Regions from separate parts of the Klebsiella grimontii genome, predicted to be linked through region 1. Evidence: predicted binding sites of a transcription regulator. Region 1 holds the regulator's gene; each other region holds the start of a gene.
The links. The regulator CRP, encoded in region 1, controls carbon source genes, mostly activating them, when cyclic AMP is high. The targets are predictions, from matches to a motif close to ATGTGANNNNNNTCACAT.

Region 1 (2,203 bases):
GCAGGCTTAAGGATTCGCGCAGCGGCTGCTCGCGCCAGAGCCAAAACCAGAACCAGTTGAACACCCCATACCATAAGGTGCCGAGGGCGTAGATTAACAGCGGCTCCCACACCGGCATGTTGCCCGCGAGACTGAGGGTAAAAATAGCCGCGATAAGCGAGGCAGGCAGCAGCCGCGCGTGCAGGGAGCTGATTTCAGCCGTGACGCCGAGGATCAGCGCCAGACCGGTGAGGATTAGCGGCAAAGGGATTTCGCGTTGCAGAAGAAGCTGGACGATCAGGCTACAGCCGGCAAACAGGCTGCCGCCGATAATCAGACGCTTAAAGAAACGCTTATGCGGCGTATCCAGCCCGGCAATGTTGCAGCAGGCGGGAACCAGAGAGAACAGAAGCCCCTGCTGTAAGTGGCCAAACAGAAGCCCAATCGCGACCGGCAGACACAACACCAGCGTTTGCCGCAGTGCATAGTTGACTTCAGGGTGGTAAATCAGCCTGCGCCACATGAGGAGAAAACAAAAACGGCGTATCGTCAGGCAATACGCCGTTTTACCGACTTAACGGGTACCGTAGACGACGATAGTTTTACCGTGCGCGGAGATCAGGTTTTGATCTTCCAGCATTTTCAGGATGCGGCCAACGGTCTCGCGGGAGCAGCCGACGATCTGGCCGATTTCCTGACGTGTAATTTTAATTTGCATACCGTCCGGATGGGTCATCGCATCCGGCTGTTTAGCCAGGTTCAGCAGCGTCTGAGCGATACGACCGGTAACGTCAAGGAAGGCGAGGTTGCCCACTTTCTCAGACGTGACCTGCAGACGACGAGCCATCTGCGAAGAGAGACGCATCAGGATGTCCGGGTTAACCTGGATCAGCTGACGGAATTTTTTGTAGGAGATTTCGGCCACTTCACATGCGGTTTTCGCACGTACCCAAGCGCTACGCTCCTGGCCTTCTTCAAACAAGCCTAATTCACCGATGAAATCGCCCTGATTAAGGTAAGAGAGGATCATCTCTTTACCTTCTTCATCCTTGATGAGTACAGCCACGGAGCCTTTAACGATGTAGTACAACGTTTCTGCTTTCTCACCCTGGTGGATCAGCGTGCTCTTTGATGGGTACTTATGAATGTGGCAATGAGACAAGAACCATTCAAGGGTAGGGTCTGTTTGCGGTTTGCCAAGCACCATGCGCGGTTATCCTCTGTTATAAGCTATCTCCGGGTGCCGACACTACACGGCATCCGGGCATGCAATCGTATTGAATCCCTATACCTGGGAATCCGGCTGAAAGTTTTCTGCAGCCTGTAATGTGAACTCCTCTGCATACATGCAGTACATCAATGTATTACTGTAGCATCCAGATTGTTTTAGCATAGCTTTCGCCGCATGTCTCCTGGTGTCTCGCTTCAGCATGACCCAGGTCGCCTTCCGTTGCGAGAATTGTTATGTACGCGTAATCTGTCGGGAAAATTACAGCCCTGGAGTTAAATTTATGCAAGCGCGAGTGAAGTGGGTTGAAGGGTTAACCTTCATCGGTGAGTCGGCTTCTGGTCACCAGATTCTGATGGACGGCAATTCCGGGGATAAAGCGCCCAGCCCAATGGAAATGGTTCTGATGGCGGCAGGCGGATGCAGCGCGATCGATGTGGTTTCCATATTGCAGAAGGGCCGTCATAACGTTACCAACTGCGAAGTTAAGCTGACTTCTGAGCGTCGCGAAGAGGCTCCGCGTCTGTTTACCCATATCAATCTGCATTTTATCGTGACCGGTAAAGAACTGAAGGACGCTGCCGTGTCTCGCGCGGTCGACCTGTCGGCGGAAAAGTATTGTTCCGTCGCGCTGATGCTTGAGAAAGCGGTAAACATTACCCACTCTTATGAAGTGATCGAAGGGTAAGCCGAACGGGCCCCGGCCGGCAAACGCGTCACCGGGGTTTTGACCGTTAGCTTATTTTCCTGCCTTCCATCAGGCGCTCAACCAGCGGCGCCATGATCAGTTCCATCGCCAGCCCCATTTTCCCGCCCGGTACCACCAGCGTATTCATATGCGAGATAAACGAGCCCTGCAGCATCGCCAGAAGCCAGGGGAAATCGATATTTTTTAGATTACGGAAATGGATAACGACAAAGCTTTCATCCAGCGAAGGGATGGCTTTGGCCGCAAACGGGTTGGACGTATCCACCGTCGGTACGCGCTGGAAGTTG
Region 2 (2,203 bases), 840 kb from region 1:
GTAGTCTGGGTAGAAAGGCGTTTCGCGGTAGTAGTAAATCGCGATATCCGGCTTTTTGGTATAGGTTGCGGCCGGAATTCGCCACCCCGTCGGGCGGCGTACCGTGGTGGAGCAGAAAAAATGGGTGCCGTTGGCGTAGATTAAATCGTCGATATAGAGCAGGCCGCGAACAATCCCGAGCAGATATTGCTGATGCTGCGGCGAACATATCTCTCCCTGATACAAACGGGCTTTATCCCGCGCTTCGTCGGCCTCACGAATCACCAACTCCGTTTTTTGCAGCGCCAGCCGAGAAAACAACCGCAGCTGATCGCCGGTTTCCGCTTTGGCGCGTATCTGCGCAAACCACAACGCCAGCAGCACCGGTAGCAGAATGACTAACACGATGCCAAATATTCTCAACGCCTTACGTGGCGCGCTATGATTCATTTCCGCTTCTTATCCATGCGATACGCCTTAATCAAGGTGAGCTACCCCGATGACTCTGCTTACTTTGATATGAATCAGGGCATCTCAGCAACCCATGCTTTGACGTAAAAACCTCATGACGATGAATTATGAATAATACTGGCTTATAGAAGTCTGGAGAAACATTCTCAACAGAATGAGATTAGCTCCACTATGTTATTCGGTTTATCCGTATAATTAGCCGGAATAAGTAACAAAATCCGTAGAACATAAACCTATATAAAAAAGAAAAGTCGCCGGGAATCCCTTATAATCGGCCTTCACGCTGAAAGAAGAATCCTACCCCTCCCTATTAACCATGCTATTTGAATGGTTAACAGGCGCCATAAAAGACCTTTTTTGGGCTGGTCAATAAAAGAACAAGTGTGATATAGTTCACATTAGTTGATGAAACAAAAACGTTGTTTCATTACGATCTTGTTTGCCTGAAGATAGCCAGAGCACCGTACCATCGTCAGTCTCACCCGGTTGTCACAGGCTCCCAAATTTCGTTGAGGATAGGTTGATGGCTTCCATTACTACCAGTGTCGTACTTTTGCGCTGGCCGCTCGTGAGCGCAGTGCTGATGTTTCTGGCCAGCTCGTTAAACATTCAGCTACGTAAAAGCGATTATGCCGGTTTAGCGGTGATTTGTAGCTGTATGGGCCTGGCCGCGGCCTGCTGGTTCGCCACCGGTCTGTTAGGCATCACGCTGCTGGACGTGGCGAAAATCTGGGGCAATATCAAGGACGTGATGATTGAAGTCATGAGCCAGACTCCGCCTGAATGGCCGATGATGATGACCTGATGTCCGCCCGCCCTGGCCGGGCGCCGGTGTACCTGTCCGGGCAGTAACGCCCTGGCCCGGACAGGTGCGCAGCAATTCCCTCCTCTGCGACAGCTAAATACATCACCAGCATAAACCGCAGCGATGGCAAGGTAGCCGCCAGGTTTTAACGCATCCGCTGGCCCAGATCGCGCTGCCCCGACGGCAGCCCCGGTACTGCGCGTGGAAAGTCGTTCGGGCAGCGTTTTATGGCACAGAGCGCCTGGTAACGGCAGGAGTCTGCCGTCGTGGCGGTAGAATGATAAGGGCAGGAAGGCCGCTCCCGCAGCTTCTCCCACTGCGCCTCATCGTATCGCGTGATGTTATAAACTTTTACCGCGTGATATTGCTCGTTGATTAACACACTCGATGAGTAGAGTTTTATCGACTCGCCCGGCAGTAATAAAATGTCGGCCTCATACCAAAGAATAAACTTTAAAAACCGTAGGCTGGAAATTGAGGAAAAAGCCACCCCGGAATGTGGGCAGACAAGAGTATTATGAATAGTCCATTTCATTTTCTATCCTTGCGTGCATTGCTGATTAATGACTCTATTATTGATAGCATTCATCATAGCTAACCGCAAGGCGATCGATTAATAATGTGATATCAGACAATGCTCAAAGTGCTTTATACTCACTAAGATGTAGCGTGAATATTGCATTATAACAATGAATGGTTAGTCATAATAATCAACGGCAGCACCAGTCATGAGCATACATAAATAAGAATATATTGACAATAAATTACAGGCTACCAACAGCAGTAGCCTGTAATATTACACTGGGAATAAATCAAAAATATCTAAGCTATTGTGCGCATATTAAACGCCGGTATCACCATGTTTTACCAATATTAAACTGGAACTGTTCAGCTTTATCCCCATCGTATTTTTTAAACGGCTCGGCCCATGAGAATACCAGCGGGCCT
Region 3 (2,203 bases), 2.8 Mb from region 1:
TATGATAACTGCATTCCGCTGCGCCAGCTCAGGCGCAGCTTTTCATTTGCAACAGAAGGCATGGGTATTATGGCTTATATCCCGAAAAACTACGCCCGTCTGGAAGTCGGTTACCGCGAAAAAGCGCTGAAGCTCTTCCCCTGGGTCTGCGGACGCTGCTCGCGTGAGTTTGTCTATTCAAACCTGCGTGAGCTGACGGTGCACCATATCGATCACGACCACTCCAATAACCCGGAAGATGGTAGCAACTGGGAGATGCTGTGCCTGTACTGTCACGATCATGAGCACTCAAAATACACCGAAGCCGATCTGTACGGCTCGACGGTGGTCGCCGGCGAAGATGCGCAGAAAAGCGTCGGCGAAGCGAAATATAACCCCTTCGCCGATCTTAAGGCGATGATGAACAAGAAATAACGCTGTGACGCATCAAAGCCCGGCGCACACCTGGCCGGGCTGACGCAGGCCTTTTCAGGCTCAGGATTTAAAGGTCGCGATAGGCTGCGGCGTAATGCCGAAGTCAACTTTCAGCTGCTGTTTACTTTTCATCACCATCTGCCCGTTGGTATCGATGGTCATATGCTGCGCGTCAACGTTGTAGCGCGCCTGCCAAAGCATCACCAGCTGCAGGCAGTTCTCTTTCTGTTCGTCAGTCAACGCCACGCCGTCCGGCCATTTACCCAACTCCACCGCCGTGGCCAGGCGCTGATAAACTTCCGGCGTCATACCGTCAATAATCCGATCGATTTCCATCTTCCGATATCCCCGTTTGGAATAATTTGCTGAATCGTTTTTTCAACCCTTAATTTGCTCACCGTTTTCGTCATTGGTGAAGCTTAACGAGGCCGAATTAACGCAAAAACGTTCTCCGGTGGGCTGAGGGCCATCCGGGAATACGTGCCCAAGGTGAGCATCGCAGTTTCCGCAGCGAATTTCCGTGCGCTGCATACCGTGGGAGTAATCATTAAGGTAGCGAATTGCGTCATCGCTGACGGGCTCATAAAAGCTCGGCCAGCCGCAGCCGGAATCATACTTGGTTTGCGAGTGAAACAGCGCGGCATCGCACACCAGGCAGTGGTAGACGCCATCGCGTTTGTTGTGCAGCAACCGCCCGGTGAACGGCGGCTCAGTACCGTGATTCTGCGTCACGTAAAACTGCATCTCGCTCAAATTTTTTTTGAGCTCGTCCGAAGAGGGTTTATTCGACATTGACTTGCTTCTCGCTGTGAAAGGACAACTTTTCACGTCAATTCTAACAAAATATTAACAATGAAGCGTGCACTTTTGTTCTAAACTTAGGCGACGCCAAAAGGCAGCCACACAATTGTGATGAATATCACATTTTTATCTTCAATGACCTTTAAAATTCCGGGCGCAGCCCCCATATGGAATTGGGCTCAAAGGGAAAGTGGGATAAATCGACCGCGCAAAGGCATGCTCTGGATTGATTTGTCGCAATGATTGACACGATTCCGCTTGACGCTGCGTAAGGTTTTTGTAATTTTACAGGCAACCTTTTATTCACTAACAAATAGCTGGTGGAATATATGACTATCAAAGTAGGTATCAACGGTTTTGGCCGTATCGGTCGCATTGTTTTCCGTGCTGCTCAGGAACGTTCTGACATCGAGATCGTTGCAATCAACGACCTGTTAGACGCTGACTACATGGCTTACATGCTGAAGTATGACTCCACTCACGGCCGTTTCAACGGTACCGTTGAAGTGAAAGACGGTCATCTGATCGTTAACGGTAAAAAAATCCGTGTTACCGCTGAGCGTGACCCGGCTAACCTGAAGTGGGACGAAGTGGGTGTTGACGTTGTTGCTGAAGCAACCGGTATCTTCCTGACCGACGAAACCGCTCGTAAACACATCACCGCTGGCGCGAAAAAAGTCGTACTGACTGGCCCGTCCAAAGACAACACCCCGATGTTTGTTAAAGGCGCTAACTTTGACAAATACGAAGGCCAGGACATCGTTTCCAACGCATCCTGCACCACCAACTGCCTGGCTCCGCTGGCAAAAGTTATCAACGACAACTTCGGCATCATCGAAGGTCTGATGACTACCGTTCACGCAACCACCGCAACTCAGAAAACCGTTGATGGCCCGTCTCACAAAGACTGGCGCGGCGGCCGCGGCGCAGCTCAGAACATCATCCCGTCCTCTACCGGCGCTGCTAAAGCTGTAGGTAAAGTCCTGCC
Region 4 (2,203 bases), 2.7 Mb from region 1:
CGATGGGGCACCACGCCATTCGCCTGGCGGCGTACGGCGGCGTGTACCTGCTGCACGGTACTAATGCTGATTTCGGCATCGGCATGCGCGTCAGCTCCGGCTGTATTCGCCTGCGCGATGACGACATCAAAGCGTTGTACAACGAAATAACCCCGGGAACGAAGGTGACGATTATCAATACGCCAATCAAGGTTTCCGTTGAGCCGAACGGCGCCCGCCTGGTGGAGGTGCATCAGCCGCTGTCGAAGCATATCGATGACGATCCGCAGACGCTACCGATCGTCCTCAATGACATCATGCAAGCGTTCAAACAGGCGCAGCTGACCGATACCGAGGTAATGGAACGCGCAATGACGCTGCGTTCGGGTATGCCAATTGATGTCACCCGCCACCATCGCGTCACGGAGCAGTCGCTATAGTTTCCTGAATCGTTGACGAAAAAAAACCGCCTACAGTTCACTGGGGCGGTTTTTTTATGGCAATAATCAAACAGGGTACTGCTTTTTTGCGGGTTGCGGCGCCAGATAAGGGGTGGGCGCCGCTTCGCGTCAGAGACAACGCTTTCTTACTTCACGCGGACTGCTGAAGGGGGTCAGATCCGCGCGTGGTCAGTGGCATAACAGGAGTAGCGTGACAATTATTTGTAAATAACCGCAGTCCCGTGAAGGGTGTTAGGACCTGTGACTGACGTAATACGGTAAGAGGTTGCGCCCATCTCTTCCGCCTTTTGCGCCAGCTGATCTTCCAGCGAACCGAGGTTGGTCCCGGCTGAGGCGGAAACGGTACCGATTTTATGCTGACCCGCCGGCGTTGACTGGACTTCGACAGCGGCAAAGCTGGCGAATGAGAGTGAGCTAAGAACCGCGGCGATGGCAAGCGTTTTAACGTTTTTCATGATTGTTATACCTGTGCAGATGAATGTTATTGTAGGGGCGAACGCATTTAATTAACGATCGATAGGGAAATGATAGTGTGATCCACATCACACGTCAAACGATTTTTATAACGACCGTTTAACTATTTATAAACAGCATAAAATTCATACATATATGAATTATTTATTTTTAGACCGACATCGCTGGCAGCACGTAAGGTTTATTTTTATAATGGCCTTTCAACAAACCAACATAGGTACAGCGGCACCATGACAACTGACGTTCAAAGTTGCACGAAAAAAAGCCGTGGCCGACCTAAAGTGTTCGACAGGGAAGCGGCGCTGGATAAGGCCATGACACTCTTCTGGCAGCACGGCTATGAAGCCACCTCTCTCGCCGATTTAGTGGAAGCAACGGGCGCCAAAGCGCCTACGCTCTACGCAGAGTTTGTGAATAAAGAGGGGTTGTTTCGCGCGGTGCTGGATCGCTATATCTCCCGCTTTGCCGCCAAACACGAAGCGCTTCTTTTTGACGAGGAAAAAAGCGTCGATCGGGCGTTACGCGATTATTTCACCGCCGTCGCGACCTGCTTCACCAGTAAAGAGACGCCGGCAGGCTGTTTTATGATCAATACCTCCGCGGCGCTGGCGGCGGCGTCAACCGACATCGCCAATACCGTTAAGTCGCGGCACGCGATGCAGGAACAGACCCTTACGCAGTTTCTGCAGCAGCGTCAGCTGCGCGGCGAACTCCCGGCAGAGGGCGATGTGCGTCAGTTGGCCCAGTTCCTTAACTGCATATTACAAGGCATGTCGATCGGCGCGCGCGAAGGCGCCGATTTCACTAAAATCATGCAAATCGCCGAGACCACGCTGCGCCTGTGGCCCCAGGTTCTTCAGCGCTAAGGCCTCGCTCACCGGTGGGCTCCCACCGGTTCCCTCCCCCTTAATCCCTACATAACGTCATGTTTTCAGTGATTTATTTTGTGCATTTCACGAGAATGATATTGATAACAATAATCAATACGGGCAAAATTCAGCTTTAAACATTTCTGTTTATTTCACCGTGTAACAACCGGTACGCCCGTATCGGAAAACTAAAACAACGATATCGTAAGCCCTTAATAATTCGAGTTGCAGGACAAGGCACGTGTGCCTTGAACTGCGCTAGCGCTGGCCCCGTAGGGGCGAGTAACGCGCCTGCGACTTGGAGAATGACGGGTATAAACTCATAAAAGGAATGAGCATGAACAAGCGTCTCTGGGTACTAAACCCACTGCTGCTGGCAACCGCCCTGCCCGCCTGGGCGGCTGATGACAACATGATCGT

Region 2: ACE3MN_RS24865 (YjcB family protein) is a predicted target of CRP. The motif match lies at 832-849, and genes of this name have one in related genera.
Region 3: msrB (peptide-methionine (R)-S-oxide reductase MsrB) is a predicted target of CRP. The motif match lies at 1,322-1,339, and genes of this name have one in related genera.
Region 4: bhsA (multiple stress resistance protein BhsA) is a predicted target of CRP. The motif match lies at 971-988, and genes of this name have one in related genera.

What each region holds. Positions count from the first base shown of each region.
Region 1 is NZ_CP169721.1:430,959-433,161, forward strand. It holds gene ACE3MN_RS01930 (YccS/YhfK family putative transporter) at 1-502, opposite strand, end outside; gene crp (cAMP-activated global transcriptional regulator CRP) at 554-1,186, opposite strand; gene ACE3MN_RS01940 (OsmC family protein) at 1,491-1,895, shown strand; gene ACE3MN_RS01945 (phosphoribulokinase) at 1,942-2,203, opposite strand, start outside.
Region 2 is NZ_CP169721.1:5,305,911-5,308,113, forward strand. It holds gene ACE3MN_RS24860 (EAL domain-containing protein) at 1-429, opposite strand, end outside; gene ACE3MN_RS24865 (YjcB family protein) at 974-1,255, shown strand; gene iraM (anti-adapter protein IraM) at 1,401-1,790, opposite strand; gene bamA (outer membrane protein assembly factor BamA) at 2,110-2,203, opposite strand, start outside.
Region 3 is NZ_CP169721.1:3,309,612-3,311,814, forward strand. It holds gene yajD (HNH nuclease YajD) at 70-414, shown strand; gene ACE3MN_RS15600 (YeaC family protein) at 475-750, opposite strand; gene msrB (peptide-methionine (R)-S-oxide reductase MsrB) at 793-1,206, opposite strand; gene gapA (glyceraldehyde-3-phosphate dehydrogenase) at 1,545-2,203, shown strand, end outside.
Region 4 is NZ_CP169721.1:3,417,768-3,419,970, forward strand. It holds gene ACE3MN_RS16150 (L,D-transpeptidase family protein) at 1-419, shown strand, start outside; gene bhsA (multiple stress resistance protein BhsA) at 638-895, opposite strand; gene ACE3MN_RS16160 (hypothetical protein) at 1,020-1,148, shown strand; gene ACE3MN_RS16165 (TetR/AcrR family transcriptional regulator) at 1,145-1,780, shown strand; gene ACE3MN_RS16170 (TonB-dependent siderophore receptor) at 2,121-2,203, shown strand, end outside.